Lewinella sp. 4G2: one gene and its partner. The main gene of each other region encodes a partner of the protein of the gene in region 2 in a complex. Links are inferred from orthologs where the notes say so. Each region holds a gene or a part of one and is shown on either strand. Other genes may lie near its edges.

Region 1 (7,027 bases), 1.5 Mb from region 2 along the record:
CGGGCAACTTGCGTTCGCTGCCGGACGAAGAGAAAGGCGACCATCGCGGAAAAGGCCACGCCCAGTGTCAGTAAGACGGGCCAACCCAGGCCAAACTGAAAATAAGCCGTAGCGGCTGCGGCGATCAGGACAACACTTCCCAATACCCAGTACCACATCTTTTGGGGAGTGGAAAAACTCATCACCAAAAGGAGAAGCCCAATCAAAGCTGCGGTCAGTAAGCCCGGGGTAGAAACAATACCTAATAGGAACATCGCCGCCGTAAACAGGCCAAAACCAAGTAGTAATCCCGGTAGCCCCTCCCGGTACATCACCAAGAAAAAACTGACGAAGACCAGGGCAGATCCTGGGTCCGGCTGCAGGACGATGAACGCTGCAGGAATGATCCAAATCAGCATTCCGTAACCGATATTTTTGATCCGGTCCATCTTTCCCGTCCACTGGCTTAGGAAGGCGGCCATCCCCAGGCAAGTGCCAAACTTGGCCAGTTCACTGGGTTGGAAGGTAAACCCCGCCAGCGCGAACCAGGAGCGGGCGTTATTGATCTCCTTACCAATCAATAGTACCAGGATCAGTAGTACTACCGTCCCAATGTAAATTGGGTAGGCGCCAACCACCCAAGTCTGTCGATCGATGAACAAGTCTACCAGAAACCAGGCCCCCAGGGAGATGATCAACCAGATGAATTGCTTTCCCGCCAGCGAATTCAGGAGCACCGTCAGGTCTCCCGTCTCGTAACCGTCGGGCGGTCTACCCACGGCGTACAGCATGATCAGCCCGCTGATGACGAGGAAGAAATAAATGATGACGGTGATGGGATCGACGATGTGTCGATCACGGATACCTCCAATCATGATGGGGGCTTAACACCCATTAAATGGGTAAGACTTGGTTTTGCTCCGAATAGTCCGAATGGTATCCCAACGCTACCTTGTCCGAGGCTAGTACATGCGTAGTAGCTCGGACTTCTTCACGTCATCCTTCACCAGGTAGACGCCTTCAAACTGGCGGTTGAGGGTAAATTTCAGTCGCTCGGCCTCCTGTTTCGTGAGGAAAGCGCCGGCCCGGAGTTTGTAGTAGGGCTTAGTGTGTACCCAATCCACCGGGATATTTGGGTAGTTCACTTTGAAGTCCGCCTCCACCGTTTCCAGGCGGGCGCGGTCCGTCGTAGCCAAAATTTGTACTCGCCATCCGGATACCTTGTTGGTCGCTTCGTTTGAACGCACGAACAGATCCATCAACGTTTCCACGCGGGGGTCTACATTCACGCTTACACTCGCCTGGGCGCTGACGCAGGTACTGAGTAAGGACCAAGTAAAAAGGACGGACAGGATACGCATCATAATGAGTAGTAGTTAGGCCAGTAGGGCAATTCCGGCGGAGGTACCAATCCGGTCCGCACCAGCCGCAACGAGTTCTTCGGCAAACGCTTTATCGCGGATGCCTCCGCTAGCTTTAATCTTGATCTCCTCCACCAGGTTCGCCCGTAAGAATTTTACTTGCTCGACGGTGGCCCCTCCCCGGGAGCCCGTGGAGGTTTTAACGAAGTTAGGCTTCACGTCATTGCAAATGTCACACACCTGCTTGAGCTCCTCCTCCGTCAGCGTGCTGGCCTCCACAATCAGTTTAGATACCTTGCCCTTGAGGCGGGCCGTAGTAGAGACGGATTCGATATCCGAGCGGACGTAACTCCAATCTCCGGATTTTACCGCAGCAATATTGATGACGATGTCTAATTCGTCCGCCCCCTCATCCATGGCCCGGCGAATTTCCTGCACCTTGACCGCAGTTTCCTGGTAACCATTCGGAAAGGCAACGACGGTTGCTAACAGCACGTCACTACCCGATAGCAGTTTCTGGGCCCGGGTTACGAAGTAGGGTGGCACACAAACAGCCCGGAAGCCGTGGTCCAACGCCTCCTGGCAGATACGGTCCACGTCCGCCCCGGTACATTCGGCAGCTAGAAAAGTATGATCAATCAGCTCTTTCAAGGCGAAAATTGTGGGCCACCCGTGGGTGACGTTTAGGGAAAGACTCAGTACCACCCTAATAAAACCGGTGGCAAAAGATGTTCGTGAGAGACGAGTAAGCGGCGGACACTAGCCATGCATGGCTGTGAACCGAGGCGCAAGATAGTCAGCCACGATCTTTAATCGGTGTCTTTACTTCTATTGCGCTCACCTTTTAACAAAGAAAGGAGCCAATGGAAAAGGGGCAAGCATTAATTGCTCGCCCCCATTCTTAGTTAGGATCCAGAGATGCTCTACTGGATTATTTACCGTGGCACTGCTTGAACTTCTTACCACTACCACAGGGGCAGGGGTCGTTACGCTTCACCTTGGCCTCCTTACGTTGGAAAGTCTCCACCTTTTGCCTTTGGGCCTGGCCGGCATTATCCGCTGCTTTCTGGGCGGCGGCGGCTTCCGCTTCTCGCTTGTTGGTGGTTACCTGCTCCTGAGCGGGCTGACGTGTTGGAGCCTTGGCCTCCTGAACATCCTCAGCCCGCTGTAGCACGAGGTCACCCTTGGCGAGGTAAGCCGTAGTGGTTTCGTTGATTCGGCGGATAAGGCCTTCGAAGAGCTTATAGGCTTCCATCTTGTAGATCACCAGTGGGTCCTTTTGCTCGAAGGAGGCCAGGTTGGTGGAGGTCTTCAGTTCATCCATGGAACGCAGGTGCTCCTTCCAGTTATCATCGATGATGGCTAAGGTTACGGTCTGCTCGATGTCGGAGATGATGCTCCGGCCGTTGCTTTCGATGGCCTTTTCGATATCAGCCGTAATGGCTAGCGGGTGAGTAGAGCCATCCGTAAACGGAATCACGATACGCTTGTAACGCCCGGGCTGGTCCTCCTGAATCTGACGGATGTGAGGCATCACGCGATCCACCAATAGCAACATTTTGCTGTGGTAGAAACCCTGGAATTCCTCCAGCAGGCGATCAGCAATATCATTCACTTCCTTCGTCTCCTTGAAGAAGGCCGCATCGATCTTGGTCTCGAATCCGAGGATGCGCAGCACGTCGAAGCGGAAGCTGTCAAAGTCTCCATTCTGCTTATTCTGGAAGGTGATGTCGTCGAGCAAGCCCTCGAACATGGAATGGATATCCAAAGCCAGGCGTTTACCACTCAGAGCGTTGTCCCGCTTGCGGTAGATAGCCTCCCGCTGGATGTTCATTACGTCATCGTATTCCAGGAGGCGCTTACGAGTACCGAAAGCGTTTTCCTCGACCTTTTTCTGAGCGTTCTCGATGGACTTCGTCACGATGCCCGCCTGGATGACGTCGCCTTCCTTGTGGCCGGCGCGGTCCATCCACTTGGAGATCCGTTCGGATTGGAAGTAGCGCATCAGGCGGTCCTCCAGCGATACGTAGAATTGGCTGGAACCAGGGTCTCCCTGGCGCCCGGAACGACCGCGCAACTGGCGGTCCACCCGCCGGCTATCGTGGCGCTCGGTACCAATGATGGCGAGGCCACCGGCCTGCTTCACCTCGTCGCTCAGTTTGATGTCCGTACCCCGGCCCGCCATGTTGGTAGCGATGGTAACCTGACCGGGCCGGCCCGCCTCAGCGACAATATCCGCCTCGCGCTGGTGTTGCTTGGCGTTCAGTACGTTGTGTTCGATGCCCCGTGAACGGAGGTACCGGCTCAGTTTCTCACTGATCTCTACGGAGGTCGTACCTACGAGGACGGGGCGACCAGCCTGGGTGATCTCCTGCACGTCGTTAACGACGGCGTTGAATTTCTCCCGTTCGGTTTTGTAGATGAGGTCATTACGGTCATCCCGTTGGATGGGGCGGTTAGTGGGGATCACCACAACGTCCAGCTTGTAGATGTCCCAGAATTCTCCTGCTTCCGTCTCGGCCGTACCGGTCATACCGGCCAGCTTGTGGTACATGCGGAAGAAGTTCTGCAGCGTCACCGTTGCGTAGGTTTGGGTGATCTCACCAATCTTGACGTTCTCCTTGGATTCCAGCGCCTGGTGGAGACCATCCGAGTAACGGCGGCCTTCCATCATCCGGCCGGTCTGGACGTCGACGATCTTCACCTGCCCGTCCTGGACCACGTAATCATCATCGATCGTAAAGAGCGTGTAGGCCTTCAGCAACTGGCGGATGGCGTGGAGGCGCTTTGATTTGACGCCGAAGTCTTGGGCAATCTTATTCTTGGCCAACGACTTTTCTTCGTCGGAAATGTCCGTCCGGTTATCCACCTCGGCCATGTCGGTGGCGAGGTTAGGCATGATGAAGAATTCCGGATCCTGGTTGTAGCGGCTGAGGTATTCTACGCCCTTCGGAGTAAGGTCAACTTGTTTGTTCTTAGCATCAATGGTGAAGAGCAGTTCGGCGTCCACTTCGGGCATCCGTTTGTTCTTCTCGGCCATGAAGGTGTTCTCCGTTTTTTGCAGGAGGGTACGGATACCGTCTTCGGAGAGGAATTTCGTGAGGGGGCGGCTGTTGGGTAGCGCGCGGTACGCCCGGAGGAGGGGGAAACCAGCTTCCCCGTCTTCCACGCCGAGGTATCCTTCCTTAGCAAGTTTCTTGGCCTGGGTGAGGAATTTGTTGGCCAGGCGCTGTTGCTCGGCTACCAGTTTTTCAATGTGGGGCTTGAGCTCTTCGTAGTCGCGGTCATCCGTACTTCCCGTCACCGGGCCAGAAATGATGAGGGGCGTCCGGGCATCGTCGATCAGGACGGAATCGACCTCATCGATCATCGCGTAGTGGTGCTTACCCTGGGTCTTGTCGGCGATGTTGCGGACCATATTGTCCCGCAGGTAATCGAAGCCGAATTCGTTGTTAGTACCGTACACTATGTCGCACTGGTAAGCCGCACGGCGGCCGGGGCTGTTGGGGCGGTGGTAGTCGATACAGTTGATGCTGAGTTGGAGGAACTCCATCAATGGGCCAATCCACTCTGCATCCCGTCGGGCGAGGTAATCGTTCACGGTAATGACGTGGACGCCCTGGCCACTGAGGCCATTCAGGTAGGCCGGGAGGGTGGCGACGAGCGTCTTACCCTCACCCGTTTGCATCTCGGCGATCTTGCCTTCGTGAAGGGCCATACCACCGATGAGCTGCACGTCGTAGTGAACCATTTTCCACACAATTTCGCCACCGGCGGCCGTCCATTTATTGCTGTAGATGGCCGTATCGCCTTCAATGCGGATGTGGTCTTTCTTTTCGTTGGCGGCGAGGTCACGGTCCGCCTGGGTAGCGGTTACGCGGAGTTCCTCGTCTTCGGTGAGCCGGCGGGCGGCTTCCTTCACGGTAGCGAAGGCTTCGGGAAGGATTTCTTTAAGTACGACCTCGAGTTCCTCATCGCGGTTCTTCTTCAGCTCGTCTACCTTTTTGTAGATGGCATCCTTGCGGTGGAAGTCTGCTTCCTCTTCGGCGAGCGTTGTCAGCCGTTCGATCTCGGCGTCGATTTCGGCGAGGTATTCATTGATGCGGCCGCGGAGCATGGTTGTCCGCCCCCGGAGTTCGTCGTTGGAGAGCCCCTGTAGCGTATTGTATACTTCATTGACCTGCTGGACGATAGGTTCGTAGGTAGCTACGTCCCGGTCCTGTTTCGAGCCAAAGAGATTTTTAATGAATTTAGTGAAGCCACCGGCCATGAGATACGTTATTTACCCTTTTCCTCCGCACCTGCGACAGCGCCCTTATTGATGTGATGGCGCTGGATATGCGAGAAAAAGTATTGTGCTAAAATTGCCGCAAAGATACGCGGCACCACCGGCAGCGCGCACAAAGCACGCCACGGCCGGCTAAGTGACTGATTGTCACGAAAAAACAGAACGGCCTGACAGGTACGCAGGTTTATTGGAGGCCAATCCGGGCCTGCTCGAGCAATGATTTCCGCTGGCCCAACGTGAGCGAGAGTGGTAACTGGGCGATACCGATGATGCGGCGAATGACCTCCACGTAGCAGAATTCCCGCGCCAGTTTGGCGTTGAAACCCGGTGGTTTACGGTAGCTGCGGTCGATCTCGGTAAGGAGTTCCGGCTCGGCCTCGGAGAGCAGCAAGTGTGCCATGAGTACGCCGAGATCAAACTCCGGCGCCCCCCGGTGGGCGAACTCTCCGTCGATGACGAACACCTCACCCTTACGGCGCATGAAACTGCCGGGGTAAAAATCACCGTGAATAAGCTGGCGGCCAGCCGCGCGGTACTGCGCTCCGAGTTCCAGCGCTTTCGCCCGAAGCTTTTTATCGTACTGGTAAACCGCGGCGACGTTGGCCAGGCCGGGCAGGAAATCGTCTAGCGGGAAACCGTTGTCGGGATTGAAGGGCAGCTCAAAAATGTGGGCGGCGTTCAGCGCTTTGAGTTCTTCGTTGGCGGGGAAATCCTTTACGTTCACCCGGTGCAAGACCGAGAGGTAATTCAATAAGCTCCGCAACTGGGTTCGGCTGATGGAACGGCCTTCCTCGTAAACGTAGATCATATCCTCGGCGCCCTCCAGATACTCCAACAGCAAAGTGTAGTTGGCGGCATCATAATCTAGAACCGCGGGGTGGTGGCCGGCCAGTTCGGGGTCTTCCGCCGCGGCGCTCAGGTACTGGTATTCAACGTCAATCCGCGCGATCGGCGCCGGAATACTCGGGTACTTAGCCACGTAGGGCCGGCTTTGTTTGAGGACGAACTGCCGTTCACTCGTCGTTACCAATAGAGTCACGTTCATGTTCCCCTCCCCCGCTTTAGTAACGGACATAAGGGTTTCCCCCGTCCGTAGAAATTGGCGCTCCCGTAGGTAGCCCGCGATACCGGTTGGCGTATCAGCTTGTAATTCGATCATGATAATAAGGTGGCTTGGTCGGCACTAGGCCGGGGAGTTACTGGGACGGGCTAATTTAGGTATCCGCTACGTAGTTGCTTTACCGTACTAAAGCAAACACTTGTCTTTGACCTTGCACGGAAGTCTGAATGGTGCGGTAGTGTACACCGATTTACATGAAGTTGTGTATTCCTCTCCCCCGGCCCCTCTCCAAAGGAGAGGGGAGACGTGATAGGCATTTCATGTATAACAGTATACGCG
Region 2 (6,057 bases):
AAAAGTACTTCTACGACCCCAACGTAACCAAAAGCAAGTTTGGCCACGTGATGCGCGGGTTTACCACTTCTCCCGACGGCATTACCTACGTGAATAAGGATTCCGCCATGGATGCCTGGTACACCCTCAAACCGGGTGCCAGCAAAGTAGATACCCTACCCATCCGGGATGAGCGTGGCCACATTATCGATCAGTTCGGCTGCGGCACCAACATGCTGAATTACCGGGGCTACGTTTACGGCCACAGTTGCTTTCGCTCACCCGATTCAACTCGGGCGCACCTGTACCGCTACGACCCCGCCACCGACGATTGGCGAGTGTTTACCGCGCCGGACCTCCAGCAAGTATTCCGCTACGCCGTGCTGGACAGCAACCGGAATTGCATCTGGCTCCCGGCGGAACACACCGGCGGAGGAGCGGGTGGACGAATCTACCGATTTGACCTGGATACGGAAACGATCTCCGAATACCCCGTAAAATCCGGCAGGAGTAGCCTAAATGGTTACCCCCGAGACGCCATCCTTTCCGCCGATGGCAGCCGCCTATGGATCGGATCGATTGATGGGCTCTACGAATTTGACATTGCCACACTACACCTGAGCCGCCACCGGATCGGAGGAAACGTACCCACGCGGATTTTGGACATCCACCCCGAATCATCCGCCCGGCTGCTATTGGGCACGCTTGATGCCGGCATCTGGGCCTTCGACGTGGATACAAAGCAATTTTCTGAAATCGGCGCCCTAGTAGAAAGCAACGAGGTACGGTCGGAAAATACCTTCATCCCCCTCCCCAATAACAGCGTCGCCGGGATTATGGGTAGCCTTGACACCGGATTGGTCATCACTACATTCAACGGGTTAGTGTACTACCGTGATGGCTTCACCCGCACCTTCACTACCCGGGAAGGGCTCGGCGACAACGAATTCAATAGCTCCTCCCTGCACTACGACCGGGGAACGGACACTTGGTATGCCGGCGGCATTAACGGTTTTGTCTCCTTTTCGAGCCAGGACTTGCAGCGCCAGGAGAGTCCTTATTATCCTGTCCTACTACGGTACCGATTACTGGATGGTGACCGCGGAAAGAAGGAGGTGATTCAACCTTTAGCGGCGGAGGGGGGACTGTTGAATATCTCACCCTCAACGGTGTACTTCACGCTGGAGTACACCGTTCCGGATTACCGAAAAGGACGGGAGCTGCAGTACGAGACCCGGCTCGTCGGGCTCGACCCGGACTGGCGGACGGCCACCACTACGCCCAACGTTCGTTACACCCGTTTGCCTCCGGGGGAGTACGAATTTCAGTACCGGGCCACCGACGCGGATGGTAACATCGCTTCCGCCAGAAACTCATTATTCATTACCGTAGAGCGCGCCTGGTACGAGAAGCCAGGCTTCTACCTAGCCGTTGGGCTTTTACTCGCAGGGATCGCTACTATCATCGTCCGCTCCCGTTTCAGCCGGTTGAAGGAGCGCTACGAAGCTAGCCGTAAGGTCCAGGCGCTGGAATTGCGGACGCTGCGGCAACAGATGAATCCTCACTTCATCTCTAACGCGATGAACGCCATCCGTGAATTCGTCTACCAGGAAGACACCGACCGCGCCGCCGATTACCTTACGGATTTTAGCCGGTTGATGCGGCTTTTCCTGGAGGCCTCCCGTTCGCCGATGACGACGATCGAAAATGAAGTGGATCTCATCAGCCTGTACGTACGCCTCGAACAGCTTCGTTTCCCCGGCAAGTTTACGTTTGCGCTCACCGTCGATGAAAATATTGAGCGGGACATGGACGAGATCCCATCCTTTCTTCTGCAACCGATCATTGAGAACGCCATCAATCACGGGCTGCACCCGCGCGACCGGGGTGGCGAACTCCGCTTAAGCTTCCAACTGGACGCCGAGGACGATGACCGCATAACGATTGTCGTCTCCGACAACGGAATTGGCCGGGACGCCGCGCAACGCCGTACAAGTGATAAACGGCATACTTCACGGGCTATGGAGATCATCAACGACCGCAAGAACTTACTCAGCGAGAATGAAGACCTCCTCTTTACTATGGAAACTTCCGATCTTTACCCCGGCCAGGAATTTCCGGGTACCCGGGTGACCATCGTAATCGCCAGCCGACCCGTCCATTAAACCGTCTGATCATTCTTACCCGCCGATTTTATCGAGATCTGAGTGCTACCCAGTGGTTGGGTTTGTTTGCGGCCTTCGCTATTCTATTGCGGTGGGGTTCTTTCTTCATTTCGGTCATCAATCACGACGAGAGTACGTACATCGTCATCGCGGATGAACTACTGAACGGTGAAGTCTACCTCCGTGACGTGATCGATACGAAACCGATCGGCATCTTCCTGGTCTACGCTGCACTTATTAAGTTGACGGGTGGCGCCATTTGGCTCCTTCGACTGGCCGCCGCCCTGGTGGTTGCGCTAGGGGGCTGGGGCCTCTACCTGGCGAGCCACCGCGCGCTCAGCAGTCAACGTGCGGGAATAGCTGCCGGTCTGAAGTATGTCCTCATTTGCAGCGTCTTCTCCTACTACGGATTGTCGCCCAATACGGAGATCTTTTTCAATTGCCTCACGATCGCCGCCGCCGGCCTGGCCGTAGCCCCCCGCGTAACTGCGGCCGAGAACGATTCATTCTGGCACTGGCCGGTCGCTGGGTTGCTACTTGGTTTGGCTATGACGATTAAACCATTCGCCGCGGCGGAGTCGCTGGCAATTGGCCTGTTCCTGGTCTGGTATTATTTGCGCCAGGGTCTGGTAATCAGGACGCTCACGGCCGGCACTACCCTATTGCTCGGTTTTGCATTGCCACTTTTGGGTGTCTATCTGTACTACGCTAACCTGGGCATGCTCGATACACTTCAATTCTACCTCTTTGAAGTGAATGGCGCCTACCCCATTGAGTTACCCTGGTACCTCCGCTTGAAATACATGGGGGATTACTGCCTTCGCTTCGCCCCGTTTGTCATTTTAGGGGCGCTGTCGCTGGTGCGAAGTAATGGGAACTCGGACCGGCCCCATACCGTATGGACGAGATTTCTGCTCCTGTCCTTTACCCTGGTGACGATGGTGGTCCTTATCACCGGTAAACGCTTCGGCCATTATCAGGTACAGCTCCATCCGTTATTGGCAGCCCTGGCAGGAAGTTGGTGGGCCCTTGGCAAAACAGCATTCCCGGCATTAAGCTGGGACTGGCTTAAAAAGTATACCCCGGCTATACTAATTGGTGTGGGCCTCATCGTGGGCTTAGCTCACTTCGCCCGATTCAACGGCAAGGATGATAAACCCACCCGCATCGCTGCGTACATGGAATATAAGCTGGCGCCCAACGAAACCTTCTTTGGCCTGAATGGCTGGCAGATCACTTACCACCTGTTGTACCGTGACGTACCCACACCCTACGTCCACTCCTCCTTGCTGTTCCTGGACCATCACGTGCGGGCCTTTCAGGTGGATGAACTGGGAGAAGCGGACCGCCTGCTCGCAAACCCCAATCTACGGTACCTGATGGGCCGGGTAAGCGACCCTGACGCAGACACACCGCTGAGCCGACGCTTACTGCTCGAGTTCTCTCCGATGGACACCCTCCCGGGTGAGATCATTATTTACCGAAGGGACTAAATCTGTAGACCGGAACGAGACGAGAGAAGTGATTCAGACTTGTACGGCTACATCGACTTCCGACATCACGAATGTTCTCACCACGGTTAACCCTGAGACCTTGGCCCTCCCACCATCCACTTAGCTATGCGCCGACCTGTCTGTAACAGTTGTTCCGACAATGCTGAGATAAGAAGTCAAGAAGGATAATCTCAAGTAGGCGGGCTGAGGATTACGTACTGTCATTAGCAGCAGTGCCTGTATTGCCTAGCAACCACGAAAGGTGAACCAGAAAACCGGGAGGCCCGAAACGAAGAAAGCCTCCCCAACCGGATGGTTGGAGAGGCTTTCTTAATCTGTGGAGATGACGCTTAGAAGTCAGCTCCGAGGCTCTGCATGCGGCTACCGCTGTTGCGACCGACGACGGTTCCGTCCTGGACGAGTCCGTCATACTTACGCATAAGCAGGTAGCTATTGATCTGGTCGAGCGTATCAAGGACCACACCTACCATGATGATCAGGGAGGTACCACCGAAGAAGATGGCAAATGCCTGGTTCACGCCGAGGGTAGCTACGAGCGCCGGAAGGATAGCGATTAAACCGAGGATGATGGAACCTGGCAGCGTAATGCGGCTGGTGATGGCATCAATGTAAGCTTCGGTTTCTTCGCCACCGCGAACACCGGGAATGAAGGCATTCTGACGGCTGAGGTACTCCGTGTACTGGCCGGGGTTCACCACCAGGGCCGTATAGACGTAGGTGAAGATGACGACGAGGAAGAAGTAGACCACGTTGTACAACGGGCTCGTAAAGTCGTTGAACTGCTGTACCAACCAGGTGGCTTCAGCCTCAGGGCCACCGCCGAATCCCGCAAGGGATACTGGAAGTAGCATCAGCGCCTGAGCGAAGATGATCGGCATTACACCGGAAGCGTTAACCTTCAGCGGAATGTAGTCACGGTTAGTTGCGGTTGGCGCCGTGCTTTCACCACGGCCAACAGCACGTTGGGCGAATTGCAGTGGAATCTTCCGTACACCGGTGACGATCATGACCGTCAGTAAGGTTACGAGGAAGAAAGCCACCATCTCCAGAACGAAGACCAGGAGGCCACCGTTGGAGAACTTATCCTGTAATTCAAAACCAAGGGCTGCGGGAAGACCCACGATGATACCTACGGTGATGAGGAGGGATACACCATTACCAATACCACGGTCCGTGATCCGCTCACCCAGCCACATCGCGAAGATGGTACCGGTAGAAAGGATGACAATACCACTCAACCAGAAGATCGAGTCGGATACGGCGGCGGATTGGCCACCATTGGAGCTAATGTACGTAAGGTAACCGGCACCCTGCACGAGGGTAATCGCTACCGTAAGCGCACGGGTGATCTGGTTGATCTTCTTGCGGCCGGACTCCCCTTCGGTAGTCTGTAGCTTCTGGAAGTAAGGCACCGCGAAACCAAGGAGCTGAACGATGATACTCGCCGTGATGTATGGCATGATGCCCAGCGCCATGATGGACGCGTTGTTGAACGCACCACCAGTGAAGAGATTGATCAGACCCAGGAGATCCGTTGGGCTACCGGAGCCTTCGAGCTGAGCTTTCAGCGCGACGACATCAGCACCGGGGAGTACGATGTACGAACCCAGGCGGTAGATGGCGATGAGCAGCAACGTAAACAGGATGCGCTTACGGAGTTCCTCGATCGTCCAGATGTTTTTGAGCGTCTCAAAAAACTTCATGGGAAGGGAGTTTTAGGCGATAGTGATACTACCGCCAGCTTTTTCAATAGCTTCCTTGGCAGTATTGGAAGCAGCGTGGGCGCTGATCGTCAGCTTTGCGGAGATCTCACCAGTTCCGAGGACCTTCAAGAGGTCATTCTTCTTGATGATACCGGCAGCGTAGAGCGCAGCTGGAGTGATTTCCGTGAGGCCGTGCTTCTCGCTGATCGCCTGTAGGCGGCCCAGGTTGAGGGCAACGTACTCAGTGCGGTTCGGGCTGTTGAAGCCACGCTTTGGCAAACGCATCTGCAGCGGCATCTGGCCACCTTCGAAGTTACGCTTGCTCTTGTAACCAGAACGAGACTTAGCACCTTTGTGACCACGGGTCGAGGTACCGCCACGGCCGGAGCCCTGACCACGTGCAATACGCTTACCGGACTTCGTAGCGCCGGCGGCTGGTTTAAGATTGTTGAGTTCCATGACGGAATTATTTTAACGGGAACGTCCGGAGAAGATCATCGATCGGTGGAGACCACCGGGCGACAACATTTCCTTACGCTTCCTCTACTTTAACGAGGTGGCTTACTGCCTTTACCATTCCCATGACGACGGGGGTGTTCTCCCGCTCCACGGTCTGGTGCATACGCTTGAGACCAAGTGCCGCGATGGTAGCTTTCTGCTTTTTCGGGCGGTCGATAACGCTTTTGATCTGGGTAA

Evidence for each region.
Region 1: the proteins of secY (region 2) and secA are in contact, whole or in part, in a crystal structure (PDB 3DIN), measured with the Thermotoga maritima proteins. The link is inferred for Lewinella sp. 4G2 from one-to-one orthologs. Residues at the interface, in WP_004081795.1 of Thermotoga maritima: Glu108, Gly109, Glu110, Glu111, Ala236, Glu237, Arg238, Arg239, Ile240, Thr241, Ile242, Gln243, Tyr244, Ala245, Arg246, Arg247, Val248, Thr249, Gly250, Arg251, Arg252, Val253, Tyr254, Gly256, Ala257, Ser258, Thr259, Tyr260, Leu261, Pro262; in WP_004082002.1 of Thermotoga maritima: Glu261, Ala262, Arg263, Lys300, Ala301, Arg302, Thr303, Ile304, Ile305, Leu323, Tyr324, Asp325, Pro326, Val329, Ser330, Tyr333, Ile336, Lys340, Phe345, Val349, Glu363, Phe364, Tyr374, Ser375, Gly376, Gly377, Glu393, Ile395, Thr482, Ser483.

What each region holds. Positions count from the first base shown.
Region 1 is NZ_LVWJ02000014.1:778,023-785,049, forward strand. The notes cover bases 2,072-5,924. They hold secA (preprotein translocase subunit SecA), read right to left. Parts: upstream 5,611-5,924; coding sequence 2,272-5,610; downstream 2,072-2,271. Other genes in these bases: A3850_RS04660 (phosphotransferase), read right to left, coding at 5,813-5,924. Also shown: rod shape-determining protein RodA, read right to left, coding at 1-854; A3850_RS04645 (SPOR domain-containing protein), read right to left, coding at 942-1,343; deoC (deoxyribose-phosphate aldolase), read right to left, coding at 1,356-1,991; more of A3850_RS04660, read right to left, coding at 5,925-6,787. UniProt on the Escherichia coli protein: Required for protein export, interacts with the SecYEG preprotein conducting channel.
Region 2 is NZ_LVWJ02000014.1:2,298,344-2,304,400, reverse strand. What follows is about bases 3,175-6,057. They hold secY (preprotein translocase subunit SecY), read right to left. Parts: upstream 5,362-6,057; coding sequence 3,988-5,361; downstream 3,175-3,987. Other genes in these bases: rpmD (50S ribosomal protein L30), read right to left, coding at 5,894-6,057; rplO (50S ribosomal protein L15), read right to left, coding at 5,374-5,820; A3850_RS09830 (glycosyltransferase family 39 protein), read left to right, coding at 3,175-3,637. In the rest of the region: A3850_RS09835 (sensor histidine kinase), read left to right, coding at 1-2,144; more of A3850_RS09830, read left to right, coding at 2,207-3,174. UniProt on the Escherichia coli protein: The central subunit of the protein translocation channel SecYEG. Consists of two halves formed by TMs 1-5 and 6-10.